Regions from separate parts of the Geodermatophilus sp. SYSU D00766 genome, predicted to be linked through region 2. Evidence: predicted binding sites of a transcription regulator. Region 2 holds the regulator's gene; the other holds the start of a gene.

Region 1 (15,542 bases), on a different contig from region 2:
GACGGCGTCGGCGAGCTCCTCTGCGACGTCGCGGCCGATCGGCTGGCGCAGCTCGAACGGGACGCCGGAGACGGTGAGCTCGTCGCGCAGCCGGCGCAGCGGATCGCCCTGCAGGTACTCCTCGTCGACCAGCGCGTCGCCGCGGGTGCTGTTGACCACCACCAGCCGGGCGCCGCGCCGCTCGGCCTCGCCGATGGCGTGGTCGAGCGCGGCCCGCCCGCGCGGGGTGGGCACGTGCCCGACGACGACCACCGGCTGTGACTGGCTCACCGCTCCTCCTCGTCGCCGTCCCGGGCCCCGACGGACGCGCGCGGGCCGCCGTCGGGGTGCCGCAGGCCCTCGCCCGCCTGCAGCTCCTCCGGCGTGGACCGCCGCCCCCGGACCGCCCGCAGCACGATCGGCGCCACCAGCGCGACCAGCGCGAGGGCCAGGACCACGCGGCTGAACCAGGTCTCGACCAGGACGCCGAGGTCGCCGCTGCTGATCGCCAGCGCCCGCCGCAGGTTGGTCTCGGCGACCGGCCCGAGGATCAGCCCGATCACCGCCGGTGCCACCGGCCAGCCGTAGCGGCGCATCGCGAAGCCGAGCAGGCCGAGGACCAGCAGGAGGACCAGGTCCAGCGGGTCGGCGTTGACCGCGTAGCAGCCGAGGGAGGCGAACAGCAGGATCCCGGCGTAGAGATAGGGCCGCGGCACCCGCAACAGCTGCACCCACACCCGCGCGAGCGGCAGGTTCAGCACCAGCAGCATGAGGTTGCCGATGAGCAGCGAGGCGATGAGGGTCCAGACCAGCGAGGACTCGGTGGACAGCAGCGTCGGGCCGGGCTGGATGCCGTAGCCCTGGAACGCGGCCAGGATGATCGCCGCCGTCGCGGAGGTGGGCAGACCCAGGGTCAGCAGCGGGACGAGCACGCCGGCGGCCGCGGCGTTGTTGGCCGCCTCCGGGCCGGCGACGCCCTCGATGGCGCCCCGGCCGAACTCCTCGGGGTGCCTGGTGAGCTTCCGCTCCGCGGCGTAGGACAGGAACGTCGGGATCTCCGCGCCGCCGGCCGGCAGCGCTCCCAGCGGGAACCCCAGCGCCGTCCCGCGCAGCCACGGGCCGACCGAGCGGCGCAGGTCCCGCCGGGTGAACCACGGCCCGGACGCCGCCATCACCTGGACCGGTCCGCGCCGCAGCCGGGAGGCCACGTACAGCGCCTCCCCCACGGCGAACAGCGCCACGGCCACCACGACGACGTCGATGCCGTCGGACAGCTGCGGGATGCCGAGGGTGAACCGCTCCTGGCCGGTGAGCACGTCGGTGCCGACCAGCCCGAGGTAGAGGCCGACGCCGAGGGAGGCCAGCCCGCGCAGTGGCGAGGCGCCGAGCACGGTGGCCACCGCGACGAAGGCCAGCACGGCGAGGGCGAAGTAGTCGGCCGGCGTGATGCCGATGGCCAGGTCGACGACGGTGGGCGCGACCAGCGCGAGGAGCAGGGTGGCGATCGTGCCGGCGACGAAGGAGCCGATCGCCGCCGTGGCCAGCGCGGCGGCGCCGCGGCCGGCCTTGGCCATCCGGTTGCCCTCGAGCGCGGTCATGATCGAGCTGGACTCGCCGGGGGTGTTGAGCAGGATCGACGTCGTCGACCCGCCGTACATGCCGCCGTAGTAGATGCCGGCGAACATGATGAACGCCGTCGTCGGCTCCAGCGCGTAGGTGACCGGCAGCAGCAGCGCGACGGTCATCGCCGGGCCGATGCCGGGCAGCACCCCGACGGCGGTGCCGAGCAGCACGCCGAGCAGCGCGAAGAGCAGGTTGACCGGGGTGAGCGCGTCGGCGAAGCCGCCGGCCAGGTCGGAGAGGGCGCCCATCACCACCAGCCCGTCGCCAGCTCGAGCAGGGTGCCGCCGGGCAGGGCGACGCCGAGGCCCTTGACGAACACGATCCACACCACGACCGACAGGACGCCGCCGGCCAGCAGCGGCCGCACCACCCCGCGGGCGCCGAGCGCCCAGGCCACCACGCCGAACATCAGCGTCACCGCCAGCGGCCAGCCGACGACGTTGATGAGCAGCGCGTGGCCGAGGAAGGCGACGGCGATGATCCCCACCGCGCGCCACGACGTCGGGGCGTCGGGGTCGACGTCCTCGCTCTCGTCGGAGGGCCCGCGGTCGCCGCGGAGCACGCGGAACCCGAGCGCCAGCGCGGTGGCGAGCACGACGCCGCCGATGAGGTAGGGGAAGAACCGCGGGCCGATGGTGTTCGCCGAGCCCGGGACGGCGATGTTGGCCGCGTCGAGGATGAGGTAGAGGCCCAGCACGCCGAGCAGCACGACCATGGCCAGCTCACCGCGGCTGACGCCGGCCGGGGGCGGGGCGGGCGCGGGGGCGCCGGGGTCGCGGGCCGCGGTGCTCACTGCACCAGCCCGATCTCGCGCAGGATCGCCAGCACCCGCTGCTCCTCCTCGGCCAGGAACCGCCCGTACTCCTCGCCGGCCAGCAGCAGGTCGGTCCAGCCGTTGGTCTCCAGCGCCTCGGCCCACTCGTCGCTGTCGTGCACGTCGACGACGAGCGCGGTGAGGTCCTCGCGGGCCTGGTCGGACATGTCGGGCCGGGCCATGAGCCCGCGCCAGTTGTCCACCTCGACGTCGAAGCCGGACTCCACGAGCGTCGGGACGTCGGGCACCTGCCCGGAGCGCTCCGCCGTCGACACCGCCAGGCCGACCAGGTCCCCGGTGCGGACCTGCTCGCCGTAGTCGGCGGTGCCGGAGATCCCGGCGGCGACCTGGTTGCCGAGCAGCGCGGCGAGGGACTCCCCACCGCCGGAGTAGGCGATGTAGTTGACCTGCGCGGGGTCGATGCCGGCGGCCCGGGCGAGCAGTCCGGCCAGGATCTGGTCGGTGCCGCCCGCCGACCCGCCGGCGATCGGGGTACCGGCGGGGTCGGCCGCCCAGGCCTCCACGAAGCCGCCGATGTCGGAGTACGGCGCGTCGGCCGGGGCGACGATGAGCTCCGTCTCGCCGATGAGCCGGGCGATCGGGGTGACGTCGGTGAGCCGGGTGGCGGAGTCGTTGGTGTCGACGGCGCCCACCATGACCAGGCCCATCATCATGAGCAGCGCGTCGTCGGTCTCGCGGGCGAGCTGTCCCAGGCCGATGGTGCCGCCCGCACCCTCGACGTTGAACACCTGCACGTTGCGCGCCAGGCCGCTGGTCTGCACGACGCGCTGGAAGACGCGGGCGGTGGTGTCCCAGCCGCCGCCCGGGCTGGCCGGCGCCATCACCCGCAGCCGGGAGAGGTCGCCGGGCTGCACCACGGTGCCCGCGCACCCGGCCAGCGCCCCGGCGACGGAGGCCAGCGCCGGGGCGGCCAGCGCCCCGGCGAGGAACGACCTCCGGGTGAGCGCCACCGGCGGCCTCCCCTCGGGGGTGACGGCGATCACACCGGACGCTAGACCCGCGCCCCCGGCCGCTCAACCGCCACCCCGCGAGCCGCCCCGGGGGTCAGCCGGCCGGCGTCATCTGGGCGATGCGCACCGAGTTGCCGAACGGGTCGCGCAGCCCGAAGTCGATGCCGTAGGGCTGCACGACCGGCTCCTCGGGCAGCTCGACGCCCTTCTCCCTCAGCTCGGCGTGGGTCTTGTGCGCGTCGTCGGTGGTGAGGAACAGGTGCCCGCCGCCGGCGCCCTTGGTGACGAGGTCGCGCACCGTGTCGGCGATCTCCGCGCTCACCGACGGCGGGGCGGGCCGCTCGAGCAGCACGGCGTGCCCGGGGTCGTTCGGGAGGGCGACGGTGAGGAAGCGCATCGGCCCGAACTGCTGGTCGGTCTGGACCTCGAAGCCCAGCTTGCCGACGTAGAAGTCCAGCGCCTGGTCCTGGTCCAGCACGTAGAGGGAGGTGATCGAGATCGAGGTCAACATGCAGGTGACGCTAGGGGCCGCCGTCGTCGGCGGGCTTCTCCGGAACTGCTGTCTTCTCGCTCGGCCGCAGCCAGCGCATCCCGAAGCACGAGGGCACCGGCGCCAGCGGCCCGCGCCGCCGGTACGCGCTCGGCGGCTCGCCGACGATCTCGGCGAACACCCGGCTGAACGTGCCCAGGCTGGAGAAGCCGACCGCCAGGCAGACGTCGGTGACCGAGCGGTCGGTGCTGCGCAGCAGGAACATCGCCCGCTCCACCCGCCGTCGCCGCAGGTAGCTGTTGGGGGTCTCCCCGAAGGTGGCCCGGAAGGTGCGGCTGAAGTGCGCCGGCGAGACGTGCGCGACCCGGGCCAGCGCGGCGACGTCGAGCGGCTCGCCGTAGCTGCGGTCCATGGCGTCCCGGGCGCGCAGCATCCGCCGGTTGGAGTCCTCGCCGGCCCGGCTCACGGTGTCGTCCTCCTGGAGCCCGGCGCCGTCAGGGCAGGTGGTCCTCGAGCCAGGAGAGCAGGTCGGCGGTCACCTCGTCGCGGTTGGTCTCGTTGAAGACCTCGTGCCGCGCGTCGGGGTAGACGTGCTGCTCGACCGGCAGGCCGCGCTCGCGCAGCAGCCCGGCCAGCGCGGTGACCTGGGAGGCGTCCTCCCCGCCGACCGGGTCCCGCTGCCCCGACAGGACCAGCACGGGCAGCCCGGCGGGCAGGCCGGTCACGGCCTCGGGGCTCGCCACCCGGGCGGCGAGGGCGAGCATCGCGGCGCCGTAGCCGTGGGTGGGAGGGAAGTCGTCGCCGCAGAGCGGGTCGGCGAGGTAGGCGTCGACCTCGGCCGGGTCGCGGCTGAGCCAGTCGTGCTGGGTGCGGGCCGGCTCGAAGGCCGCGTTGAACCCGCTGAGGACGTCCAGCGGCTGCTCCCCCATGCCGGCCGCGACCGCAGCCGCCAGCTGCTCGGCCGCGGCGGCGAAGTGGGGGGCGACGCCGATGGGGCCGGAGAGCACCAGCCCGTCGAGGTCGGTGCCGTCGCGCTCGGCCGAGGCCAGCGCCACGACCGAGCCCAGGGAGTGGCCGATCAGGAACCGCGGGACGTCGGGGTGGTCGGCGGCCAGCCGCTCGCCGAGGTCGCGGACGTCGTCGAGGACGGCGTCGCTGGTGGCCGCGTGCCCGGCCCTCGGGTCACCGAAGCGGCCGGGCCCGGTGGACCGCGCGGTGAGCCCGTGCCCGCGCTGGTCGAGCGCGGCGACGGCGAACCCCCGGGCGGTGAGCGCCGATGCCAGCCGGCCGTAGCGGCCGGCGTGCTCGGAGAGCCCGTGCACCACCTGGACGGTCGCGCGGACCTCGCCGTCGGGCGTCCAGCGGCGCTCGGCCAGCTGGGCGCCGTCGGCGGCGGGGACGAAGGTGGGTTCGGTCACGGGCGGGCCTCCTCGGACGTCGTCGTCGGGGGTCAGCCTGCCCCACCCAGGTCAGCCGGTGGCGCGGGACCGGCTCAGCGCGGGCAGGTGCACCGTTGCGGCGGCCCGCTGGGTGAACCGCACGACGCGGGCACCGAGCACGAGCGCCGCGACCAGCCCCACCCCGCCGGCCAGGACGGCGACGGCCCCGGGGACGGCGTCGCCCGTGACCGCGAGCGCGGCGACGGCGACCAGCGCGAGGAGGACGAGGGTGGAGCGCACGCCGCCGGACCTGTGTTCGGGCTTGCCGCAGTGGGACAGGTCGGGATCGCAGTCGGGCGTGAGCGCGCTCATCGGCGTCTCCTCCATCGCAGGACCCCGCCACGCCCGATCGACGGCGTGACGTCGGTCACAGCGACGATACGGGCGGCGCTTGTTCCGCTCAAGGGGTGATCACCGGGCGGCTCAGACTCCTGGACGACGTCCTTGGCGAGCCTCTGAGCAGCGGTTTCTCCCCATGCGGCTTGATCGCCAACCTGCTCGAACGTGTGATCGAACATGTAACGGTGGTCCTGCAGCCGGTGCTCGACGGCCCTCCCGTGGGGTGGGCGTCGGGGCCGCTGGGTGCGGTGCAGGCCGCCGACCGGGGAGATCTCCCGGCAGACGGCGTTGCGGGCGCGGACGATCGCGGCCTTCGCCGCTACCTGTCCCGCCTGCGCCGACCGCCAGCCCGGGGAGCCCGGCGCGATGGCGGCCGAGCGGTGGGCGGCGCGGGCCGAGGTGCTGCGGCCGGTGAGTGAGTGGGCCACCGCCGAGCTGGCGATCGCGTTGAACGTGACCGCGCAGCGGGCGGAGGAGCTGGTCCGCTCCCTCACCCTGGTGCACCGGCTGCCTGGCGCCCTGGCCGCGCTGCAGGCGGGGCGGCTGCATCCCGGGCACCTGTGGTGCCTGCTCGAGCACGTCGCGCCGATCGCCGACCACGCGCTGCGCGCCCGCCTCGAGACCGAGCTGCTGGCCTGGCTGGCCGGCCGGTCGGTGACCACCCCGGCGCAGCTGGGCGACAAGGTGCGCCGGGTGGTGCTCGCCCACCGCGCCCGCGACGCCGCCCGCGACCTGGCCCGCGCGCTCCGCCGGCGCGGCGTGGCCGCCCGCCCGGACCGGGTGGCCGGCATGTCGGTGGTGTCGGCGCTGCTGAGCACGCCGGAGGCGTGCGCGCTGCTGGCGGCGCTGGGCGCGCACGCCGACGCGCTGCCCGCCGATCCGGCCGATGGCCGCAGCCGCGGGCAGAAGATGGCCGACTGCCTGCTGGACCTGGTGCTGCGCCCCGGTGAGACCGGGCTGCCGCCGGTGCAGGTCGCGCTGACGGTGGTCGCCCCGGTCGGGGCGCTGCTGGGCGGGGATGCCCCGTGCGAGATCGACGGCCAGGTGGTGCCCGCCGAGGTGGTGCGTGCCCTGCTCGCCGCCCTGACCGGTCACGCGGCCGCCACCGACACCGAGCCCACCGACACCGAGCCGGCCGCCACGGCGGGCACATCCGCGATTGTGTCCGCGGCGGAGGACTTCGCGCGCTGGTCGCAGGAGCTGGAACACCGCGTCCTGGCCGGGGAGTTCGACGCCGAGCCGGCCCCCTGCTATCTCGACGAGGACGGGCCACCGCCCGAAATCTCGCTCGATGCGCCACCCCCACCGCACCCCGGCCCGGCCGTGCCCGACGGGTGGTGGGTGCGCGCCGACCGCGCCGTCGACGACGCCGGCACCGCCCTGCTCACCCTCGAACGCGCCCTCGGCCACGCCCGCCGGACGGTGGCCACCGCCGAACGCGCCGACACCGCCGACGAGACCGCCTGGGCCACCAGCCCCGCCGGGCGAGTCAGCGCCGCACCCGACGCGCTGAGCGCGCTGGCCGCCGCCGCCGATCAGGCCCGCGCCGACCTGGCCGACCTGCTCGCCCGCACCGCCGGCGGCGGGCTGGCCGACCGGCCCCGCCTCGCCCTCACCGATGCGGTCACCGGCGCCCTGCTCGCCCTCACCGACCTGCCCGGACTACAGCAGGCCGCCCGCGCCGGCGCCGGAGTGAGCCCCCCGGGCGAGAGCCCCGGCTACCGACCCACCGCGGCCCTGGACCGGTTCGTGCGCGCCCGCGACCGGCGCTGCCGCTTCCCCGGCTGCCGCCGCCCCGTCCCCCGCCACGGCGAACTCGACCACCACACCCCCTGGCCCGCCGGCCCCACCACCGCAGCCAACCTGGCCGGCTACTGCACCGGCCACCACCGCTCGACGGCCCCGTCCAGGGTCCCGCCCTGAGCTTGCGAAGGGCGGGGAGGACGGGGTCCTTCCTCAGGCACCCGGCTGGACCCACCACCTGGCCCCCGACGGCACCCTCACCGTCACCACCCCGTCAGGCCTCACCGCCACCACCGAACCACCGCCTTACTGAGCGAGGCGCCGGACCCGAGGACGGACCAACGGGAACCGCACGGCGCTCGGCGACGACCATGCACGTGAACACCCGTACTCCTGGAGGTCCCGTGTCGCCGGCCGTCGCTCGCTCACCCGCGGTACCAGCCCGCTTCCTGGCGACGGTGGTGCTCGTCCTCGGCCTCCTGCTGGCCGCGCCCGGCACCGCGTCGGCGCACACCGGCCTGCGGACCACCGAGCCGGCGGCCGACACGAGCGTCACCGCCGCCCCGCAGGCGGTGACGCTCACCTTCAGCGCCTCCGTGCTGGGCGGTGAGGTCACGGTGACCGGGCCCGACGGCGCGCCCGTGGGGTCCGGGCCCGTGGCGCACGACGGCGCCGTCCTCACCGCACCGGTCGCGCTGACGGCAGCGGGCCGGCACACCGTCACCTGGTCAGCGGTCGCCGACGACGGTCACGCCCTCGACGGCACGTTCGCGTTCGACTTCGCCCCGGCCACACCGATCCCGACCACCGCCGCACCGACCACCGCCGCACCGACCACCAGCACGCCGACCAGCACCACGCCGGCACCGACGCCCGACGAGGCAGCCCCGACCACCGACACCGGGACCGACACGGCGTCCGCGTCGTCCGGCGGCGGAGGCCTCCCCGGCTGGGTGCTCCCCGTCGCCGCGGTGGCCCTGCTCGCCGGAGGCGCGGTCGCCGTCCTCCGCCGTCGCGGCTGAGTCCGCCGCACCGCACCCGGGTCCGCCGACGACGACGGCGCCGGCCCCGGGGACGTCCCGGGACCGGCGCCGTCGTGCGGGAGGCGTCAGCTCGCGCGCTTGCGGGTGGCCCGCTTCTTCGGGCCTGCCGCGGCGGCCTCGACCGCCGCGGGGTCGAGCATCGGCACCAGGTAGCGGCCGGTGTGCGACTCGGGCACCGACGCCACGAACTCCGGCGGCCCCTCGGCCACCACCGTGCCGCCCCGGAACCCGCCCTCGGGACCCATGTCGATCAGCCAGTCGGCGCTCTTGATCACGTCGAGGTTGTGCTCGATGACGATCACCGAGTTGCCCTTGTCGACCAGGCCCTGCAGCACCAGCAGCAGCTTGCGGATGTCCTCGAAGTGCAGGCCGGTGGTCGGCTCGTCGAGGACGTACACGCTGCGGCCGTTGGACCGCTTCTGCAGCTCGCTGGCCAGCTTCACCCGCTGCGCCTCGCCGCCGGACAGCGTCGTGGCCGGCTGGCCCAGCCGCACGTAGCCCAGCCCGACGTCGGTGAGGGTGCGCAGGTACCGGGAGATCGACGGGATCGCGGCGAAGAAGTCCGCGGCCTCCTCGATCGGCATGTCGAGGACCTCGGCGACCGTCTTGCCCTTGTAGTGCACCTCGAGGGTCTCCCGGTTGAACCGGGCGCCCTTGCACACCTCGCACGGGACGTAGACGTCCGGCAGAAAGTTCATCTCGATCTTGATCGTGCCGTCGCCGGAGCACGCCTCGCAGCGCCCGCCCTTGACGTTGAACGAGAAGCGCCCCGGCTGGTAGCCGCGGATCTTCGCCTCCGACGTCTGCGCGAACAGCTTGCGGACCTGGTCCCAGACGCCGGTGTAGGTGGCCGGGTTGGACCGCGGCGTGCGGCCGATCGGCGACTGGTCGACGTGCACGACCTTGTCCAGGTGCTCCAGGCCGGTGACCGTGCGGTGCCGCCCGGGCACCATCCGCGCCCGGTTGAGCTGGTTGGCCAGCACCGTGTAGAGGATGTCGTTGACCAGGCTCGACTTGCCCGACCCGGACACCCCGGTGACGCCGACCAGCAGGCCGAGCGGGAACGTGACGTCGACGCCCTTGAGGTTGTGCTCGCGGGCGCCCTTCACGACGAGCTCGCGGCCGGGCTGCGGCTGCCGCCGCACCTTCGGCACGGTGATCTCCCGCCGCCCGGACAGGTACTGCCCGGTCATCGAGCGCTCGCTGGCCAGCAGCTCCTCGACGGTGCCGCTGACGATCACCTCGCCGCCGTGCTCACCGGCGCCCGGGCCGATGTCGACCACCCAGTCCGCGGTCTTGATGGTGTCCTCGTCGTGCTCGACGACGATGAGCGTGTTGCCCATGTCGCGCAGCCGCACCAGCGTCTCGATCAGCCGGGTGTTGTCGCGCTGGTGCAGCCCGATCGAGGGCTCGTCGAGGACGTACAGGACGCCCACCAGCCCCGAGCCGATCTGGGTGGCCAGCCGGATCCGCTGCGCCTCGCCACCGGCCAGCGTCGCGGCCGGCCGGTCGAGGGACAGGTAGTCCAGGCCGACGTCGACGAGGAACGACAGCCGCGCCTGGATCTCCTTGAGCACGCGGTCGGCGATCGCCCGCTCGCGCTCGCCCAGCTCCAGGGCGCGCAGCCAGTCGGCGGCCTCGCCGATCGACAGGCCGGTGACCTCGGCGATCGAGCGGCCGCTGAGCTTGACGGCGAGGATCTCCGGCTTGAGCCGGGTCCCGTGGCAGACGGGACAGGGCACGTCGCGCATGTAGCCCTCGTACTTGTCCCGCATGTAGTCGCTGTCGGTGTCCTCGTGCCGCCGCTCGAGGAAGGGCAGCACGCCCTCGAACGCGGCGTAGTAGCTGCGCTCGCGGCCGTAGCGGTTCTTGTACCGGACGTGCACCTGGTCCGGCGAGCCGTGCAGCACCGCCTTCTGCACCTTGGCCGGCAGCTTCTCCCACGGGGTGTCCATGGAGAAACCTAGCTGGTCGGCGAGCCCGGACAGCAGCCGCTGGAAGTACTCGTTGCTCATCGACCCGGCCCACGGGGCGACCGCGCCCTCGGCGAGGCTCTTCTCCGGGTCGGGGATGACGAGGTCGGGGTCCACCTCCTTGCGGGTGCCGATGCCGGTGCACTCGGGGCAGGCGCCGAACGGCGAGTTGAAGGAGAAGCTGCGCGGCTCGAGCGCCTCGAACGACAGGCCGTCGTCGACACAGGCCAGGTGCTCGGAGAAGGTGCGCTCCCGCTCCGGGTCGCCCTCGGGCAGGTCGACGAAGTCGAGGACCACCAGGCCGCCGGCCAGGCCGAGCGCCGTCTCGACCGAGTCGGTGAGGCGGCGCTTGGCGCTCTCCTTCACCGTCAGCCGGTCGACGATGACCTCGATCGTGTGCTTCTCCTGCTTCTTCAGCTTCGGCGGCTCGGTGAGCGGGTGCACCACGCCGTCGACCCGGACCCGGGAGAAGCCCTGGGTCTGCAGCGAGCTGAACAGGTCGACGTACTCGCCCTTGCGGGCGCGCACGACCGGCGCGAGCACCTGGAAGCGGGTGCCCTCCTCCATCGCCAGCACCTGGTCGACGATCTGCTGCGGCGTCTGGCGCGAGATCGGCTTGCCGCAGTTGGGGCAGTGCGGCTGGCCGGCGCGGGCGTAGAGCAGCCGCAGGTAGTCGTAGACCTCGGTGATCGTGCCGACGGTCGAGCGCGGGTTGCGGTTGGTCGACTTCTGGTCGATCGACACCGCCGGGGACAGCCCCTCGATGAAGTCGACGTCGGGCTTGTCCATCTGGCCGAGGAACTGGCGGGCGTAGGCCGACAGCGACTCGACGTAGCGCCGCTGGCCCTCGGCGAAGATGGTGTCGAAGGCCAGGCTCGACTTGCCCGACCCGGACAGCCCGGTGAAGACGATCAGGGCGTCGCGGGGCAGGTCGAGGTGGACGTCCTTGAGGTTGTGCTCACGGGCGCCGCGGACGACGAGACGGTCCAATGTGATCCCTGTCGGTCAGCCGGGCCGGCCGGTCTCGCCGGGCCGCGGTCAGGATGTCGAGATGTCGATACGGGCAACGCCGTCACTGCCCGGGCGCAATCCGTGACGACGGCGACGTTGCCGTCTGCTGCGGGTGTGCTCAGACGGGAGCCGGCGACGGCGCTCCGGCACGGGCTCCGGCTCCGCCGCCGGCGGGGTCGAAGACCGGCGCGTGCCGCCGCCAGGGCTGCCGGCGCTCCAGCTCTCCGGCCAGCCAGAGTAGTCGCGTCTCGCTGCCCGGGGGGCCGACCAGCTGGACGGCCACCGGCACCCCCTCGGGCCGGGTGCCGACCGGCACGACCGCGGCGGGGAACCCGGCCAGGTTCCACGGCGAGGCCCACGGGCCCCAGCGGGCGCCGGCCGTGACGTTGGCCCACACGCCGCGCTCGTGCCAGGGCCGCGCCGGCAGCGGCGGGCCGTTGGTGATGGGGCTGAGCAGCACGTCGAGGTCGTGCTCGGCGAAGAACGCCGCCGTCCGCGCCCGGAACCGCTCGGCGGTGGCCGGCCGGACCAGGCCGGCGCGGCGGGCCAGTCGGCCGAGGCGGGCGTGGCCGCGGCTGCGCGGCTGCAGCGCCGCGGGGTCGAGTCCGAGGGCGGCGGCGTCGTCGTGCGCACCGGCGAACCACCGGGCGAGGCCGCCGACCGCCGCGTCGAGCGGCACCACCGGGTCGCGCTCGTCCACGACGTGACCGGCGCCGCGCAGCAGCCGCGCCGTCCGCTCCACCGCGGCGCGGGCCGGGCCGTCGGGACGGGCGCCGGGGACCGGCGACCGGCGGGCGACGGCGATCCGCAGCGGCCGGCCCGGGTCGGGCGGGGCGGCCGGCGGCTGCCCGGCGAGGACGGCGGTGCCGAGCGCGAGGTCGGCGACGGTGGTGGCCAGCACGCCGTTCTCGACCATGCCGCTCCAGTCGAGCGGCAGGGTGGGCACCAGCCCGCGGCCGGGCTTGAGCGTGACCAGCCCGCAGGCGGCGGCCGGCAGCCGCAGCGAGCCCATGCCGTCGTTGCCCAGGGCCAGCGGCACCACGCCGGCGGCGACCGCGGCGGCGCTGCCCCCGGAGCTCCCGGCCGGTGACAGCGCGGTGTCCCAGGGGTTGCGGGTGACCGTGCCCGGCCCGTCGGTGGCGGCGTAGAGGCACAGCTCCGGCACCCGGGTGATGCCGACGACGACGGCCCCCGCGGCGCGCAGCCGGGCGACGACCTCGTGGTCGCCCGGCGCGTGGACCCCGGGGTGGTCGGCGCAGCCGTCGGTCGCCGTCTCGCCGGCGACGGCCAGGTTGTCCTTCACCGCCACCGGGACGCCGGCCAGCGGGAGGGACGCGCGGTCGGGCCGGGCGTCGACCGCCGCCGCCTCGGCCAGGGCCGCCTGCTCGCGGACCACCCGGAACGCGCCGATCCGCGGCTCGACGTCGGCGAGGTGGGCCAGGTGCGCGCGGACCACCTCGACGGCGGGGGCCTCGCCGGAGCGGACCCGCGCGGCGATCTCGGTGGCGGGCAGACCGACGACCCGGCCGCCGCCGGGACCTCCGCTAGCGTCCATGGACGCGACCGTAACCGCGCTCGCCGACAGTTCTCGAACGGAGGCCCGATGACCTACACCGGCGACGTCGAGGTGGGTGGCCCGGCCGACGTGCGGGAGGTGCCCGGCCTCGTGATCAGCAAGGTCGCGGTCAGCGAGATGGCCAACAACGCCTACCTGCTGCGCTGCACCGCCACCGGCCAGGCGCTGCTCGTCGACGCCGCGGCCGAGCCGGAGACGCTGCGCGCGCTGATCGGCGACGCCGACCTGCGCACCGTCGTCACCACGCACGGGCACTGGGACCACCACCGCGCGCTGCCCGACGTCGTCGCGGCCACCGGTGCGCGCACGGTGGCGCACGCCGCCGACGCCGGCGACCTGCCGGTGCCGGTCGACCGGACGGTGGCCCACGGCGACACCGTCGAGGTCGGCGAGCAGGTGCTCGAGGTGGTGCACCTGCGCGGGCACACGCCCGGCAGCATCACGCTGGTCTGGCGCGGCCCGGGCGACGCCGGCACGCACGCGTTCAGCGGCGACAGCCTCTTCCCCGGCGGAGTCGGCAAGACCTGGTCGCCGGAGGACTTCACCAGCCTCCTCGACGACGTCGAGGAGCGGCTGTTCGGCGCCCTGCCCGACGGGACCTGGGTCTACCCGGGCCACGGCAAGGACACGACGCTGGGCGCCGAGCGTCCGTCACTGCCGGAGTGGCGCGCCCGGGGCTGGTGACCGCTACCGCGTCCGCACCCGGCACTCCCGGCGCTGCCGAGACGCACCGACGCCCGGACGGTGTGCGCTCAGGTGCAGGTCCCGGGCTGGGCACTGCACATCGGCGCACACCGTCGGCCGACGAGGTCAGAGCTGGATGCCGCGGGTCAACCCCCCGTCGACGACCAGGTGGGTGCCGGTGGTGCGGCTGGACACCGGGCTGGAGAGGAAGACCACCGCCCGGGCCGACTCCTCGGGTGTGCCCATGTGCCCGGTCGGGTTCAACCCCACGGCGAGGGAGAAGAGGTCCGGGTTCCCCTGCTCGATCTGCTGCCAGACCCCGCCCTCGAAGTAGGTGTTGCCGGGCGAGACCACGTTGGCCCGCACGCCGCGACCGGCCAGCTGGAAGGCGAGCCCGGAGACGTAGCCGATGATCGCCGTCTTCATGGTCCCGTACGGGCCGGCGGCGAAGTCGGCCTCGCGCCCGGAGACGCTGGAGACGGCGACGATCGACCCGTGCGGGCTGGCCTCCAGGTGCGGCAGCGCCGCCTGCGCCAGGCGGACGGTGTGCATGAGGTCGACCTCGAAAGACGTGTACCAGTTCTCCTCCGTGTCGGGGATGGCCAGGGCGCTGACGTTGGCGACGACGGCGTCCAGCCCGCCGAGCCGGCCCGCCGCGGCCTCGACCCAGCCGGTCAGCGCCGGCCCGTCCCGGACGTCGAGCCGCACGCCGGTCGCCCGGCCGCCGCGCTCGGCGACCGCCTTCTCCGTCGCCTCGATCTCCGCGGCGTCGCGGGCGCAGAACTCCACGACGGCGCCCTCGTCGACGAAGGCCTCGACGATGGCGCGGCCGATGCCGCGGGTGCCGCCGGTGACGAGCACGCGCGAGCCGGTCAGCTGCAGGTCCAAGGGGTCCTCCCGGTCAGAGCAGGGACGCCGCACGGCGGCGGAGGTCGTCGTGCAGCCCGTCGTACGCGGCCGCCCGGGGCAGCAGCGACTTGCGGGCCTTCACCACGGTGCTGTAGTTCGCGTCGACCACGTTCGCGATCGGCACCTCGGTGATCTGGGACAGCAGCTGGTAGGCGTCCATCGGGTGCAGCCCGTACAGCTCGCCGAACCACCGCACCAGCTCGACCTGGCCGATCCGCCACGCGTCCTCCAGCGGCCGGCTCGACCCGACGGTCATCCAGTGCGTGTCGTCCTCGAGGCGCGGCCACAGGGGTGCCCCGCCCTTCACCAGCTCCACGACCAGCGTGGTGGTCATCGCGCCCTCGACGGCCGTGCCGCACGCCTCGCCCTCGCCCTGGCGGTAGTGGCCGTCGCCGATCGAGAACAGCGCCCCCTCGACGTTGACGCCGAGGAAGCAGGTGGTGCCCGGCCGCATCTGCGGGGAGTCCATGTTGCCGCCGAAGCGCTCGGGTACCAGCGAGCTGCGCACCTCACCGCCGGGCGGGGCGACCCCCACCGTGCCCAGCATCGGCGCCACCGGCAGCGCCACCTGCAGCTCGCTGTGCCGGGCCGCGAAGGTGACCGTGTTCGCCGCCCGGTCGAGCTCGTAGATCCAGGTCGTGTCCGGCAGCGGCTCCTGCAGGGTCGCCGTCCGGTCGGTGCTGGTCAGCCCGCCGAAGAACGGGATCGCCGCCGACGCGCCCCAGTCGCGCGCCGGCTCCATCGCGACGAAGTGCAGCGCCAGGGTGTCCCCCGGCTCGGCGCCCTCGACGTGGAAGGGGCCGGTCTGGGGGTTCACGAACCGCAGGTCGACCTTCTCCGCGGACAGGTCGGTCGGCTTCTGCAGCGCGCCGCAGAACGCGTCGTCGGACCAGACCCGCAGCGCCGTGCCGGGCCTGATCCGCATCAGGGGAGCGACGCCGCCGAAGG
Region 2 (15,542 bases):
CGTGCTCCGGCGACGACGGGGGTTCCGGGAGCGGCGGCGGGTCCGCCGCCGACACCCCGGCGAGCAGCTCCGCCGCGGAGGACTCGGCGGCCGGGGACGACTTCTGCACCCAGGCCGAGGACCTCGACCAGCGGGTCGAGACGGCGCTGGACGAGTCCGGCGGCGGGGACTCCATCCCCGACGTGTTCCGGCAGCTCGCCGAGGAGATGCAGGGCATCAACGCGCCGGAGGCCATCGCCGCCGACTGGGACACCATGCGCAGCGGGCTGGAGCGGATGGCCGACGCGGTGGCCGACCTCGACCTCGGCGACGCCGACTCCGTGGCGGCCCTGGAGGACGCCGGCAGCGGGCTGGAGGCCGCGAGCGACAACGTCGACACCTACCTGAGCGACGAGTGCGGCATCGGCTGACCCGCGTCGACCGGTGCGGCGTCGGTCGTGTCGTGGGCGCGCGCGTGCGCCTGCTCCCGGGTGGGTAGGACGGGCCACGACGACCGGGCACCTCCTCCCGGCGCCACCGATCCGCAGGAGGCGACGTGTCGCCCTCTCGTCCCCCCGTCCCCGACGTCGACCGTCGCATCGTGGCCGCCTACCGAGAACTCGGCACCGCCCGCGACGACTTCCAGAACTCCCCGAGCGGCCGGGCCTTCGGCCTGTGCCAGGCGGCCCAGGACGCGCTCGACGCGTTGCTCGACCTGCGGCTCAGCCTCACGGCCGCCATCGCGCCGACGGTGGTGGCCACGGCCTGAGGGTGGGCACCTCGGGGTGCCTCCGGATCCCTGGCCTGGCGGGGCACCCACGCGCCGTGGACCCCGGGCAGCCGGCGCGGACGGCCGCCGACCGGCTGGACGCGCTCGCCCGTGAGATGCCACCGGCCCGGCCCCTCGGAGAGGGACCGGGCCGGTGGGCGACCGGGTCAGCGGCGGGGAGGCCCCGCCGGCCGGGTCAGCTGCAGCCGCTGGTGGAGCCGCAGCCCTCGCAGACGTAGCAGCTGCCGGCCGGGCGCATCTTCGTGCCGCAGGTCATGCACAGCGGCGCGTCGGTGACGTTGCCGGTGACCATCTCGAACAGCTCGGCCGAGGAGTGGGCCTCCTTGGCCGCCTCGGCCTTCGGCTCCGGCTTGGCCGGCGCCTCGGTCGGCACCGAGCCGCGCAGCGCCTCGACGTCGACCTCCTCCTCGACGACGGTGGCCGTCGACGCGGAGGTGTCGTAGCCGGCGACCTGGGCCGCCCGCTCCTCGGCGGTGAAGATGCCGAGGGTGGCGCGGGTGTCGACCGGCAGGTGGTCGAGCGCGAGGCGACGGAAGATGTAGTCCATCACCGACTGGGCGATCCGGATGTCCGGGTCGTCGGTCATGCCGGCCGGCTCGAAGCGCATGTTGGTGAACTTCTGGATGTAGGTCTCCAGCGGCACACCGTGCTGCAGCGCGATCGAGATGCCGATCGAGAAGGCGTCCATGACACCGGCCAGGGTCGAGCCCTGCTTGCCGAGCTTGAGGAACACCTCGCCGAGACTGCCGTCCTCGTACATCCCGGCGGTCATGTAGCCCTCGGCGCCGGCGACGCTGAACGACGTCGTCATGCTCTGCCGCTTCTTGGGCAGCCGGCGGCGCACCGGGTGCGAGGTCGTGGCGACCGGAGCCGCCTCGGCCTCGACCGGGGTCTCGGACTTCTTGGCCTTGGCGTCGGACAGCGGCTGGCCGACCTTGCAGTTGTCGCGGTAGATCGCCAGCGCCTTGAGGCCGAGCTTCCAGCCCTGGAAGTAGATGTTCTCGACGTCCTCGACGGTCGCCGTCTCCGGCATGTTGACCGTCTTGCTGATGGCGCCGGAGATGAACGGCTGCACCGCGGCCATCATGCGGACGTGGCCCATCGGGGAGATGGCCCGCTCGCCCATGGCGCAGTCGAAGACCTCGTAGTGCTCCGGGCGCAGGCTCGGGGCGTCGACGACGTGGCCGTGCTCGGCGATGTACTCGACGATCGCCTCGACCTGCTCGTCCTGGTAGCCGAGGCTCTTGAGCGCCCGCGGGACCGTCTGGTTGACGATCTGCATGGACCCGCCGCCGACCAGCTTCTTGTACTTGACCAGCGAGAAGTCCGGCTCGATGCCGGTCGTGTCGCAGTCCATCATGAAGCCGATGGTGCCGGTGGGGGCGAGCACCGAGGCCTGCGCGTTGCGCCAGCCGTTGTCCGCGCCGACCTCCAGGCACTCCTGCCACTGGGCGGTGGCCGCCCGCAGCACGTCGGCGTCGTCGGCGCCGACCGGGCGGATGGCGTCGTTGGCCGCGGCGTGCTTGCGCATGACGCGGGCGTGCGCGTCGGCGTTGCGGGCGAAGCCCTCGTAGGGGCCGACGATGCCGGCCAGCTCGGCCGAGCGGCGGTAGGCGGTGCCGGTCATCAGCGAGGTGATCGCCGCGGCGAGGGTCTGCCCGCCGCGCGAGTCGTAGGCGTGGCCGGTGGCCATCAGCAGCGCGCCGAGGTTGGCGTAGCCGATGCCCAGCTGCCGGTAGGCGCGGGTGGTCTCCCCGATCGGCTCGGTCGGGAAGTCGGCGAAGCAGATGGAGATGTCCATCGCCGTGATGACCAGCTCGACGGCCTTGACGAAGGTCCGGGCGTCGAAGGTCCCGTCGTCCTTGAGGAACTTCATGAGGTTCAGCGACGCCAGGTTGCACGAGCTGTTGTCCAGGCTCATGTACTCCGAGCAGGGGTTGGACGCGTTGATGCGGCCGGTCTCGGGGTTGGTGTGCCAGTCGTTGATCGTGTCGTCGTACTGGATGCCGGGGTCGGCGCACTCCCACGCGGCCTGGGTGACCTTGCGGAAGAGCTCCTGGGCGTCGACGGTCTCGATCACCGAGCCGTCGAGGCGGCCGCGCAGGCCGAACGGCGTGCCGTCCTCGACCGCGCGCATGAACTCGTCGGAGACGCGGACGGAGTTGTTGGCGTTCTGGTACTGGACGCTGGTGATGTCCTTGCCGCCGAGGTCCATGTCGTACCCGGCGTCGCGCAGCGCACGGATCTTGTCCTCCTCGCGCGCCTTGGTCTCGATGAACTCCTCGATGTCGGGGTGGTCGATGTCGAGGACGACCATCTTGGCCGCGCGCCGGGTGGCGCCCCCGGACTTGATCGTCCCGGCGGAGGCGTCGGCGCCGCGCATGAAGCTGACCGGGCCGGAGGCGGTGCCGCCGGAGGACAGCAGCTCCTTGGACGAGCGGATGCGGGAGAGGTTCAGGCCGGCGCCGGAGCCGCCCTTGAAGATCAGCCCCTCCTCCCGGTACCAGTTGAGGATCGAGTCCATCGTGTCGTCGACAGCGAGGATGAAGCAGGCGCTGACCTGCTGCGGCGCCGGCGTGCCGACGTTGAACCACACCGGCGAGTTGAAGCTGAACACCTGGTGCAGCAGCATCCAGGTCAGCTCGTGCTCGAAGACCTCGGCGTCGCCCTCGCTGGCGAAGTAGCCGTGCTCGCGGCCGGCGGCGCCGTAGGTGAGCACCACCCGGTCGATGAGCTGGCGCAGGCTGGTCTCGCGCTGCGGGGTGCCGACGGCGCCGCGGAAGTACTTCGTGGTGACGATGTTGGTGGCGTTGATGCTCCACTCGGCGGGGAACTCGACGCCGCGCTGCTCGAAGTTGATCGAGCCGTCACGCCAGTTGGTCATGACGACGTCGCGCCGCTCCCAGACCACCTCGTCGTAGGGGTGCACCCCGGCGGTCGTGTAGACCCGCTTGATCTTCAGGCCCTTCCCCCGGGTCGGCGCCTTGACGGCCCGACGCGTACGGCCTGCCGGGCGGTCCTCGATCTCGGTCACGAGCTCTCCCTCGGTGAGTGGTCCGGGCGGCTGGGGAAGAGAGCCACCCTGTTCCTAGCGGTTGGTGCTGACGGTTTCTGGGGTGGTGCTGAGCGGGTGGTGCCGATCGGGCCGGCGACGCTGCCGGCCGGTGGTCAGGTGCCGGACGTGCCTGCGGCGCTCGCCGGGCCGCGTCCGCCGCGACGGCGCGGCGGCGGGTCGAGCTGCATGCCCGGCAGCGGCGGCGTGCCCCCGGTGTGGTGCCGCGCCCGGAGCTCGGTGATCTCCTTCTCGAAGTCCTCCACCGAGGTGAAGGCCCGGTAGACGCTGGCGAAGCGCAGGTAGGCGACCTCGTCGAGCTCGCGCAGCGGGCGCAGGATCGCCAGGCCGACCTCGTGGCTGGGCACCTCGGCCACCCCGCTGGCGCGGATGGCGTCCTCCACCTGCTGGGCGAGCTGCTGGAGCTGGTCCTCGTCGACCGGCCGGCCCTGGCAGGCCCGGCGCACGCCGGCGACGACCTTGGAGCGGTTGAACGGCTCGCTGACCCCGCTGCGCTTGACGACGGCGAGGACGGCCTCCTCCACGGTGGTGAAGCGGCGGCCACAGGCGGGGCACGAGCGGCGGCGCCGGGTGGTGGCTCCCTCGTCGGCCTCGCGCGAGTCGATCACCCGGCTGTCGGGGTTGTGGCAGAACGGGCACCGCACTGCGGTTCACCTCCCTCCGCGGACGGGTTCGGTACCGGTGACCCGGTGCCGGGTGGGGCGTGTCGACGGGCCGCCGGGTGCTCCGGGCACCCGGTCCGCCGACCCCTGCTGTGGACCTCTGGTGTGGACCCCTGCTGTGGACCTCTCTGGGGACATCCGGTGGACGCCCCGGGGAGAACCTGAGGACGGACCTGTGGAGGACCTCAATCGGGGAACTACTAGATGTAGGGGGACCGTAGGCCCGGCTCCACTACATCTGCAAGTCGACACCGGGCGTGTCTCTTCCGCCGAGACCTGCTCGTGACCTCCTGGTGACCACGCGCGAGCAGGTCTCCCACCGGCCACACGACACGCCGCGACCGCCCGCGTGTCGGCGCGCACGGGACCGGACACGGGTGTACGGACCGGCTGCGGAGGTCGCCGGATCCCGCCGGAGCGGCCCACGGGAGCAGGACCGGCGACCCGGTGGACGGTGCCCGGGGCAGCTGCCGGCCGGGCGCGGGCTCGGTGGAGGCGGTGCTGGGTGAGGGCTGGTGCCGGGCAGGCGCGGAGCGCCCGGACCGGCGGAGCTCAGACCGGCGGGCGGACCGCCGGACGACCACCCCGGGCGTTCGGCACGAGGTCGCCGAGCCGGATGGGCCGGGTGAGCAGGTCGGGCTCCCCCGCCGGCACGACCGCCAGTCCCGGGCCGGGGACGACAGCCGACCCGGGGGCCGCCTCGCCCCCTGGGCCGGCGACGACGGCGGGCATCTCGGTCGTGACCGCGCGGTGGCGGCCCGACCCGGCGCCGGCGGGTGCGCGGTGCCGGCCGGCCCCGCCCGCACCGACGGCGGGCTGCTCGGCGGTCGCGTCGGCGCCGTGCCGCCGGAACCGGCGGGGGCGCAGAACCGGACCCCCGACGGAGACGACCGCAGCCGTGGCGGGCACCGCCGCGACCGCGGGCACCGCCGCGACACCGGGCACCGCCGCGAGGGCTGGCATCGCAGCGGTGGCGGGCGCGTCCGCCGGGGCGGGCGCGGCCGCGGGTGCGGCGTCGGCTGCCGGCGCGAGCGTCAGGCGGCGCTCGGGCAGCCGGACCGCGGTCAGCTCCACCCAGGTCCCGGCGCCCTCGACGACCCCGGGAACCTCCGCCCGCAGCCGCACCCAGACCTCGCAGGCGCCGCTGTCGTCGTGCCGCCAGCCGAGCATCGCACCCGGCACCCAGGCGCCGTCCACGAGCACCTCGACGTCCTGCGGCGACCCGAAGGACACCGCCGCCCTGCTGTTCACGGCTGCTGACACGCCCCTCACCGTATGTGTTGATCCGAGATCGGTGCGTGAGCGACCGGGGACCGATGGTTGACGAACCGTCGAGGACGCTCTCGTCACTTCTCCGGGCGGCCCTCGGTGGCCGTCCCGTGTCCCCTCCGCCGGGTCAGGGGAGCCGGAGGACCTGCCCGGCGACCACCGCGGAACCCTCGAGGTCGTTGAGCGCCTCGATCGCGTGCACCACGGCGCGCACGTCCTGACCGTCGCCGGCGACCTCGTCGGCGATGGACCACACCGTGTCGCCCGGCTCGACGACGACGCTGCTCTCCCCGGCGAGCTGCAGGCCCTGCTGGGGAGCGAGGACCTCCCGGCCCAGGAGCGCGCCCCCGATGCCCGCGGCCAGGACCAGGGCGACGACCAGGCGCCGCCCGCGGCGGGTCAGCCGGAGGGGCGCCGGCGACGGGCCGGCCGCGCGCCGGACCGGCTGCGCGGACACCGGCCGCCCTCCGGGCCGGGCCGGGTCGCGGCGCGTGTGGCGCGCCCCCGCGGCGGGGCCGGTGGCGCGGGCGGCCGGCTCGGCCGGGAGGTCGGGCACCGGCCGCAGGTGACCGGCCACGCGCGGGCCGGCGCCGGGGAGCGGGGCCGGAGGTGCCGGGGGCGCCTGGCCAACGGGGCGCCCGGAGGTGTCGGGGCGCACCGGCCGACGGGTGGGAGCGGGGCCGCCCCCGGCACCGTCGGCGAGCAGCGGCCGCCAGGGCACCCGGACCGTCGCGTCGAACTCCAGCACTGCCTGGCGCACGCTGCCCATGACCACTCTCCTCGTCGACCCCATTGCATCGAACAGGCGTTCGATCGAACGTGTGTGCGATGTCTACCGCACGGCACCGACAGGAGCCAACCGACACCGCCCACCGGTTTCGAACACACGTTTGAAGTCCCGGTCCCGAGGCGCTACGGTCCGATCAGCAGCCGTCCGCCCGGCACCCGGCGGTCGATCCCGGCCGCACCGGCACCCGTCGGTCACCGACCGGAGGTCCCGGAGCCGGGGACGGGGCGGGACACGAGGGCCGTGGGGACACGGCCGGCGAGGAGGAGACGTGGCGGGCACCAGCGGGACCGGCCAGGGCACGCGCGGGAGCACCACCACCCGGCGGGGTGGCGGCCGGCGGGGCACCGACACCGCCGCCGAGGGGACCGGCACCCGGACCGGCGCGGTGCGCACCTTCCCCGACCGGGGTGAGGCCGGCGACGGGCTCACGCAGCGCCAGCGCCGGGTGCTCGAGGTCATCCGCGACTCGATCGAGCGCCGCGGCTACCCGCCCTCGGTGCGCGAGATCGGCGAGGCCGTGGGCCTGTCCTCGGCGTCGTCGGTCGCCCACCAGCTCTCCGTGCTGCAGAAGAAGGGCTGGTTGCGGCGCGACCCCAACCGCCCCCGCGCGCTCGACGTGCGGCTGCCCGGCGACACCGCGGCGGAGGCCGCACCGCCGGCCGCCGCGGCCGGCGACACCACCGCCCCCACGTACGTGCCGCTGGTCGGCCGGATCGCCGCCGGTGGCCCGGTCCTCGCCGAGCAGGCGGTCGAGGACGTCTTCCCGCTCCCCCGCGAGCTGGTCGGCGACGGCACCCTGTTCATGCTCCGGGTGGCCGGTGACTCGATGGTCGACGCGGCCATCTGCGACGGCGACTGGGTGGTCGTGCGCCAGCAGCCCACCGCCGAGAACGGCGAGATCGTGGCCGCGATGCTCGACGGCGAGGCCACCGTCAAGACCTACAAGCGCCGCGACGGGCACGTGTGGCTGCTGCCGCACAACCCGGCCTACGAGCCCATCCCGGGCGACGAGGCGACCATCCTCGGCCGGGTGGTCACCGTCCTGCGCCGCGTCTGACCCGCACCGCCCGGGACGCGCTCCCGGCCCCGCGGACCCGCCCCGGGTCGGCGGCGGCCGGGCTCCGCGACCTCGACCGGCCGGCGGTCCCGCGGCACGGCGGGCAGCCTCAGCCGGCCGGCGGTCCCGCGGCGCGGCCCCGGCGTACCCGGCCGGCGACCCACACCAGCACCGTGGCCACCCCGGCGGCGACCAGCCCCGCGGCGACCGGGGACACGCCGGTGCCGCCGTCGTCGAGGACGGCCGCCAGCGACGGGTCGGCCGCCGAGGACGGCGCCGGGGCCGCCGTCCCGGCGGGGATCGGCACGAGCGTGACGTCGCCCGGCAGCCCCTCGCCCGCCACGAGGAGCGCCGCGCCGTCGGCGGTGAACGACACCGCCTCCCCCTGCGGCGCCTCGGGCAGCGCGATGCGCACCGGTTCGCCCGCCAGGGCGGCCGGCACGTCCGAGCCGGTCAGCGGCCAGACGTAGGCGTCGGTGTAGGTGCGCAGCGCGATCCGGCTGCCGTCGCGGGCCACCGCGCCGCCGGTCACCAGGAGCTGACCGGCCCGCCCCACCGGGCCGCCCGGTGTCCCGGTCAGCGTGAACGCCACGCTGCCGACGTCGACCAGCGCCACCGTGCCGCCGTCGACGAGCGGCGCCGCGGGGCGGTAGACGCGGCTGGCACCGAGCACCTCCTTGGTCACCAGGTACGGCGTGCCGTCGGGGGCCACCAGGAGCGCCTCGGCGTCGTGCGGGCCGTCGGGGTAGGTGAGCCGGAAGAGCGCCGTGCCGCCGTCGGGGCGCAGGGCGATGAGGGCGACGGTCTCCCGGGTGGCGTTGTTGTCGCCGGTGTCGGCCAGCCACACGGTGCCGTCGGGACCGACGCCGAGGTCCTCGGGGTCGTAGGGGTCCAGCGGCGCGACGGTCTCGTCCACGACGCGGCAGGTCCCGTCGAGCACGGAGACGGCCACCTGCTCGCCGCCGTCGGCGATGGCCAGCAGGCGGTCCCCGACGTCGACGAGGCCGGAGAGCTCCGCGAGCCGGGGGTCGGTCACCTGGCAGCGCAGCGACGGCGCGCCCGGTTCCTCGGCGGCAGCGGGGAATGCGGGGCCGAGCGCGAGGGCCAGACCGGCGAGTGCGGCCACGGCCCACCCGGGGTGTGCCCCGGCGCTACGCGGGGGGACGGCCGGCTCGGGCACTGCCCCAGCGTGACAGAACGACTGCGTCGAGTGCGTGAACCACGCCCAGCAGCAGCACCCCCACCGAGGCGCCGACCGCCGCGTCGGTGACCCAGTGGAAGTCCAGGGACACCATGGCGATCCCGGTCAGCACCGGGCCCACGACGCTGAGCCACCACAGCGTCCGCTGCACGCCCGGGGCCAGTCGGTACTCGACCGCCAGCCAGTAGGCCACGCCCCACATGAGCACGGCGTTGGCCACGTGCCCGGAGGGGTAACTGGCCCCGTCGCGGTGGAAGAAGGACCCGGGGTAGGCCGGCGCGGTGCGGCCGGTGCCGTACTTGAACGCGTAGACCACGACGGTCAGCAGCGCGAGCGCGGTGAGCACCCGCAGCAGCGGCAGCAGGGTCCGCCGGCGGATGCACAGCCAGCCGACCAGCCCGGCCAGGACGATGAGGATGGTGCCGCGCCCGCCGATCTGGGTGACCGCCCAGACCGGCCAGTAGCCCGGGGAGTCCCGCAGGTCCCACGCGCTGACGACCTCGGAGACCTCCAGGTCGAGCCGTTCGAGCACGCCGCGGTTGAGCAGGTCGACGGTGACCGCCGTGGTGACGACGAACGCCACGAGCAGCAGCCACCAGGACGGGCGCCCGGCGGTCACGACGGTGCGGACGGGAGCCGACGGGTCGCCGTCGGCCGGTGCTCCCCTCCCGCGTCGTACCACGCCGCTGGTCACGCGGTCACGGTACCGGGCCGTGACCCGCCCGTGACCTCGCCGCAGGGAGACGGCGAGCCGCCCGGGTGACCGGCGGGGAGCCGGTCCCCCGGGCGGGGGACGGAGGAGCGCCGGTCAGCCGACCGGTGCGGCGAACCGCTCGAGCGCGGCGGCCAGGCCGCCGTCGACGCGCGCGGTGAGCCGGGTGCCCTCCGCCTCGTGCTGCTCGCTGAGGACCTCGCCGTCGCGGTGGACGCGGGCCACCAGGTCGCCGCGGTCGTAGGGCACCAGCACCTCGACCTCGACGTCGGGGTGCGGCAGGCGGGCGGCGACGACCTCGCGCAGCTGCTCGATGCCCTCGCCCGTCCGCGCCGAGACCCACACCGCACCGGGCAGCGCCCGGCGCAGGGTCAGCACGTCCTCCTCGGTCATCGCGTCGACCTTGTTGACGACGATCAGCTCGGGCACCGCCGCGGCGTCGATCTCGCGCAGCACCACGTGCACCGCGTCGATCTGGCCGAGCGGGTCGGGGTCGGAGCCGTCGACGACGTGCAGCAGCAGGTCGGCGCCGGCCACCTCCTCCAGGGTCGAGCGGAACGCGTCGACCAGCTGGTGCGGCAGGTGCCGCACGAACCCGACGGTGTCGGTGAGCGTGTACTCGCGGCCGTCGGGCGACTGGGCGCGGCGCACCGTGGGGTCCAGGGTGGCGAACAGCGCGTTCTCCACCAGCACGCCCGCGCCGGTCAGCCGGTTGAGCAGGCTGGACTTGCCGGCGTTGGTGTAGCCGGCGATCGCCACGCTCGGGACGGCGTTGCGGTCGCGCGCCGAGCGCTGGGTGGCCCGCGCCGTCGCCATGCCGGCGATCTCGCGGCGCAGCCGGCTCACCCGCGACCGGATGCGGCGGCGGTCGGTCTCGATCTTCGTCTCACCGGGACCGCGGGTGCCGATGCCGCCGCCGCCGGCGACGCGGCCACCGGCCTGCCGGGACAACGACTCACCCCACCCGCGCAGCCGCGGCAGCATGTACTGCATCTGCGCGAGCTCGACCTGGGCCTTGCCCTCCCGGCTGGTCGCGTGCTGGGCGAAGATGTCGAGGATCAGTGCGGTCCGGTCGACCACCTTGACCTTGAGGATCTTCTCCAGCGCGTTGAGCTGGCCGGGGGTCAGCTCGCCGTCGCAGATCACGGTGTCGGCGCCGGTGGAGGCGACGATGTCGCGGATCTCGGACGCCTTGCCCGAGCCCACGTAGGTGCCGGCGTCGGGCTTGTCCCGCCGCTGGCTCACCGCCTCGAGCACCTCCGAGCCCGCCGTCTCGGCGAGCGCGGCCAGCTCGGCCAGCGACCGGTCGGCGTCGGCCTGGGTGCCCTCGGTCCACACCCCGACCAGCACGACGCGCTCGAGGCGCAGCTGGCGGTACTCGACCTCGCTGATGTCGGCGAGCTCGGTGGAGAGCCCCGCCACGCGGCGCAGGGCGCCACGGGCCTCGAGGTCGTAGGAGCCGGTCGTGTCGTCGTCCTCGTCCCACCGGCCGGCCGGGGCGGGACGGGTCTCGACGGTCGTCTCGTCGTCGAGAGAGGTGCTCTGGGGGGCGGTCGTCATCGCGTCCAGCGTGACACGCGCGTCGTCAGCGGTCACCTGGGTTGTCGTCTCTGCAGTCGTCATACACGGGGTGCAACACCGGAACGGGTCAGGTGCATCCCGCCGGGAGGCGGGTAGGTCGGGACGGACCGCACGGACGACGAGAGGGGCACCCCGTGAGCACCAGCAGCAGCGAGGGCATCGACGACCCGGGCCGCGACCCCGTGGGCCTCGAGGTCCCGCGCAACCCCTTCGGCGGGGCCGACCAGGACACCGGGGCCGGCCGGCCGCGGGGCACCGGCAACGTCGGCCCCGGCGACAAGCCCGAGGCGCCGACCGACGAGCCGGAGACCCGCGCCGACACCCCGGACAACCCCTAGGAGTCCAGCCACTCCCGGGTGAGCCCGCCGGTCGCGACGACGACGGCCGGCCCGCGCAGCACGGTCGTCTCCGGGGTGACGTCGACGGTCAGCCGGCCGCCGGGGACGTCGACGACGACCGTGCCGCGCTGCGGGCCGTCGGACCCGGCGGCCAGCGCGGCGTAGGCGGTGGCGCAGGCGCCGGTCCCGCAGGAGCGGGTCTCCCCCACGCCGCGCTCGTGCACCCGCAGCCGCACGTGCGCGTCGGCGCCCTCGGCGGGGCGGGCGAGCACCTGCACGAACTCGACGTTGACGCCCTCGGGGAACAGCCCGGGGTCGAACCCGGGCTGCGCGGTCAGGTCGAGCGCGCCGAGGTCGGCGTCGGTGAGGCAGACCAGGTGCGGGTTGCCCATCGACACCGCCTGGCCGGCGAACGCCTGCCCCGCCACGGTGGCCTCGCCGCGGCCGAACGGCCGGGCCGGGCCCATGTCGACCCAGTACGTGCCGTCGGCGCCGGCACCCACCCGGCGGGGGCCGCCGCGGGTGCCCACCAGGACGCCGTCGGCGCAGGCCGCGCGGTCGAGCAGGCCCTCGGTCACCAGCACGTGCAGGAACAGCCGGATGCCGTTGCCGCACATCTCCGCGTGCGAGCCGTCGGCGTTGCGGTGGTCCATGAACCACTCGCAGGCGTCGAGCGCGTCCCCCAGGACGGCGGGGGCGTCGGGCACGTGCCGGCTGCGCACCACCCGCAGGACGCCGTCGCCGCCGAGGCCGGAGCGGCGCTCGCAGAGCCGGCGCACCAGCGCGGCGTCGAGGCGGTCCTCCGGCCAGCGGTCCCCGTCGGGGTCGGGCAGGACGACGAAGTCGTTCTCGGTGCCGTGCCCGAGGAGGAACCGGTCGCTCACCGCCCGATCGTACGGCCGGCCAGCAGCGCGCCGACGGCGTCGGGGAGGTCGGGCCGGGCGGCGTCGAACCAGGTCGTCGCGGGGTCGCGGCGGAACCAGGAGCGCTGCCGGCGGACGAAGCGGCGGGTGGCGGTGACCGTCCGCTCGCGGGCCTCCCCGGCGGTGAGGGCGCCGTCGAGCTGCGCGAGCACCTGGGCGTAGCCCAGCGCGCGGGAGGCCGTGGGGCCCTCCCGCAGCCCCTCGGCGGCCAGCGCCTCGACCTCCGCGACGAACCCGGCGGCCCACATCCGGTCCACGCGGTCGGCCACCCGGGCGTCGAGCTCGGCGGTCTCCCGGTCCACGCCGACCACCACCGCCGGGTAGTGCGGGCGCGGCTCGGGCAGCGTGGCGCGGAAGGGCCCGCCGGTCAGCTCCACCACCTCCAGCGCCCGCACGATCCGCCGCCCGTTGCTCGGCAGCACGGCCGCGGCGGCGGCCGGGTCGAGCGCGGCCAGCCGGGCGTGCAGCGCGGCCGGCCCGACGTCGTCGAGCTCGGCCTGCAGCCGCGCGCGCACGGCCGGGTCGGTGCCGGGGATGTCGAGGTCGTCGAGGACGGCGCGCACGTAGAGGCCCGACCCGCCCACCAGCAGCGGCAGCACCCCGGCCGCGCGGAGCCGGTCGATCTGGGCGCGGGCCGCGCGGGCGTACTCCGCCACCGACGCCGCCTGCCGCACCGGCCAGAGGTCGAGCAGGTGATGCGGGACGCCGCGCCGCTCGGCCGCGTCGGGCTTGGCCGTGCCGATGTCCATGCCGCGGTAGAGCTGCATCGAGTCGGCGTTGACCACCTCGCCACCGAGCTCGAGCGCCAGCTGCACCGCCAGCGCCGTCTTGCCGGTGGCGGTGGGCCCGACGACGGCGACCACCGGCGGGAGGGTCACCGGCCCGTCCACGCCGCCACCAGGTAGCCGACGCCGAAGGGCGCCTCGTCGGCGAGCAGCCGCGCGTCCACGTCGCGGCCGGCCAGCAGCGCCCCGACCGCCCGCCACACCGGGACGCCGGCGGCCAGCAGCCGCTCGCCCTCGGCGGCGTCCAGCGCGGCGAGCGCGGCGGCGTCCCCGGCGGCGAGCGCCGCGGCGACCGCAGCGTCGAACGGCGCGGCGGCGTCGTCGAGGTGCCCGGGCGCCTTGAGGCTGCGGCGGGCCGACCCGTCGCCCATGGCCAGCACCGCCACCGGCCCGGTCAGGCCCGCGACCACCGCGGCCAGGTCCTGCGGGCCGGTCCCGATCCGGGCGCCGGCGTGCCCGGCCGCGTCGAGCAGCCAGGCACCGACGGTCAGGCCCGGCGGCGTCCGCCGGCCGCCCGGCCGCGTCCCACCCGACAGCGGCACCTCGACGTCGACGCCGAAGCCGCGCAGGTCACCGCCGTCACCGGGGCCGTAGCGGCCCTCGGCGTCCGGGGCGACGAGGACCACCACCTCCGGCCGGGCGGCGAGCACCGCCTCGACGGCGTCGGCGCAGGCCGCGCGCAGCGCCGCGGTGTCGGCGGCGGCGCGTCCGGCCACCTGCGGGAGCAGCAGCGGGGGGCACGGGCAGAAGGCGACCGAGACCGGTCCGGCAGGCGGGCTGCTCACCGCAGCAGTGTCGCCGATGCGGCGTGGGACACTGCGGTGCGTGTCGAGCACGGAGAACCCCGGAGCCGGGTCGCAGCAGGTCCCCTCCCCCGAGACGGCCGGTCCCGACGCGGTGACCCCCGACGCCGGGACGCCGGCCGCGCCCACCCCCGAGGCGGCCGGGCTGGCCGACCCGACGGCGGAGACGACGGCGGGCGCCGCGGACGTCCCGGGTCCCGAGGGAGCCGCCGTCGAGGGCGCCGCCGCCGAGGGCGCCGCCGCCGAGGGAGCCGCCGCCGAGGGCACCGCCGCCGAGGGCACCGCCGTCGAGGGAGCCGCCGCCGAGGGCACCGCCGTCCCCGGGCCGGTCGCCGTCCCCGAGCAGGCCACCCCCGTCCCGGCGGCGCCGGAGCCGGCCGTGGCCGTCTCCTCCGACCCCACCCGGTGGGGTCGCGTCGACGAGGACGGCACCGTCTACGTCCGCACCGCCGACGGCGAGCGCGCGGTCGGCTCGTGGCAGGCCGGCGACCCCGCCGCGGGGCTCGCCCACTTCGCCCGCCGCTACGACGACCTCGCCACCGAGGTGTCGCTGCTGGAGGCGCGGCTGCGGGCGCACACCGGCAACCCGACCGAGATCAAGGCCAAGGCGCAGGCGCTGGCCGAGTCCATCCCCACCGCCACCGCCGTCGGCGACCTCGACGGGCTGGCCGCCCGCGCCCGCGCGATGGTGGACACCGCCGACTCCGCGGCCGCCGAGTCGCGCGCGGAGAAGGCCGCCGCCCGCGCCGCGCAGGTCGCCCGCAAGGAGGCACTGGCCGCCGAGGCCGAGCAGATCGCCGCGGAGTCGACGTCGTGGAAGGCCGCCGGCGACCGGCTCAAGGCCATCGTCGAGGAGTGGAAGACGATCCGCGGCATCGACCGCAAGACCGACGAGGCGCTGTGGTCGCGGTTCGCCGCCGCCCGTGACGCGTTCGGCCGGCGGCGCGGGGCGCACTTCGCGGCCCTCGACGTGCAGCGCGGCGAGGCCCGCGCGGCCAAGCAGGAGCTGATCGCCGAGGCGCAGCGGCTGTCGACGTCGACCGAGTGGGGCCCGACCAGCGCCGCCATGCGCTCGCTCATGGACCGCTGGAAGGCGGTGCCGCGCACCGGCCGCGACGGCGACGACGACCTGTGGAAGCAGTTCCGCGCCGCCCAGGACGTCTTCTTCACCGCCCGCGCCGAGTCGGACAAGGCGCGCAACTCCGAGCAGCTGGCCAACCAGCAGGCCAAGGAGGAGCTGCTCGCCGAGGCGGAGAAGCTCGACCCGTCCACCGACCTGCGCGGCGCCCAGGCGGCGCTGCGGCGCATCCAGGAGCGCTACGACGCGATCGGCCACGTGCCGCGCGGCGCGATGCGCTCGCTGGAGGACCGCATGCAGGCCGTCGAGCAGCGCGTCCGCGGCGCCGTCGACGCAGGCCGGGTCCGCACCGCGCCGGAGAACCCGATGGTCGCCTCGATGCGGGCCGCGGTCACCAAGGCCGAGGAGCAGCTGGCCAAGGCCGAGGCCGCCGGCGACGCACGCCGGATCGAGGAGGCGCGGGCGAACCTGGCCACCCGCCGCGAGTGGCTGACCGAGGCC

What was found. Region 2 encodes LexA, which represses DNA repair genes until DNA is damaged. Its sites were predicted from a motif close to TCGAACANNTGTTCGA; they were not measured.
Region 1: a site for LexA is predicted at 5,815-5,830, ahead of ACI8AD_RS11730 (DUF222 domain-containing protein). Genes of this name have one in related genera too.

The regions. Positions count from the first base shown of each region.
Region 1 is NZ_JBJGYI010000012.1:67,809-83,350, forward strand. It holds gene ACI8AD_RS11690 (universal stress protein) at 1-270, opposite strand, end outside; gene ACI8AD_RS11695 (tripartite tricarboxylate transporter permease) at 267-1,850, opposite strand; gene ACI8AD_RS11700 (tripartite tricarboxylate transporter TctB family protein) at 1,850-2,395, opposite strand; gene ACI8AD_RS11705 (Bug family tripartite tricarboxylate transporter substrate binding protein) at 2,392-3,420, opposite strand; gene ACI8AD_RS11710 (VOC family protein) at 3,482-3,898, opposite strand; gene ACI8AD_RS11715 (helix-turn-helix domain-containing protein) at 3,909-4,343, opposite strand; gene ACI8AD_RS11720 (alpha/beta fold hydrolase) at 4,372-5,295, opposite strand; gene ACI8AD_RS11725 (hypothetical protein) at 5,347-5,628, opposite strand; gene ACI8AD_RS11730 (DUF222 domain-containing protein) at 5,899-7,578, shown strand; gene ACI8AD_RS11735 (copper resistance CopC family protein) at 7,803-8,420, shown strand; gene uvrA (excinuclease ABC subunit UvrA) at 8,507-11,404, opposite strand; gene ACI8AD_RS11745 (amidase) at 11,544-12,980, opposite strand; gene ACI8AD_RS11750 (MBL fold metallo-hydrolase) at 13,029-13,685, shown strand; gene ACI8AD_RS11755 (SDR family NAD(P)-dependent oxidoreductase) at 13,812-14,573, opposite strand; gene ACI8AD_RS11760 (acetamidase/formamidase family protein) at 14,587-15,542, opposite strand, start outside.
Region 2 is NZ_JBJGYI010000019.1:46,564-62,105, reverse strand. It holds gene ACI8AD_RS14905 (hypothetical protein) at 1-410, shown strand, start outside; gene ACI8AD_RS14900 (hypothetical protein) at 536-748, shown strand; gene ACI8AD_RS14895 (vitamin B12-dependent ribonucleotide reductase) at 945-3,803, opposite strand; gene nrdR (transcriptional regulator NrdR) at 3,938-4,486, opposite strand; gene ACI8AD_RS14885 (hypothetical protein) at 5,057-5,767, opposite strand; gene ACI8AD_RS14880 (LysM peptidoglycan-binding domain-containing protein) at 5,901-6,542, opposite strand; gene lexA (transcriptional repressor LexA) at 6,832-7,620, shown strand; gene ACI8AD_RS14870 (hypothetical protein) at 7,730-8,746, opposite strand; gene ACI8AD_RS14865 (phosphatase PAP2 family protein) at 8,772-9,515, opposite strand; gene hflX (GTPase HflX) at 9,630-11,093, opposite strand; gene ACI8AD_RS14855 (hypothetical protein) at 11,249-11,452, shown strand; gene dapF (diaminopimelate epimerase) at 11,449-12,336, opposite strand; gene miaA (tRNA (adenosine(37)-N6)-dimethylallyltransferase MiaA) at 12,333-13,253, opposite strand; gene ACI8AD_RS14840 (hypothetical protein) at 13,250-13,945, opposite strand; gene ACI8AD_RS14835 (DUF349 domain-containing protein) at 13,986-15,542, shown strand, end outside.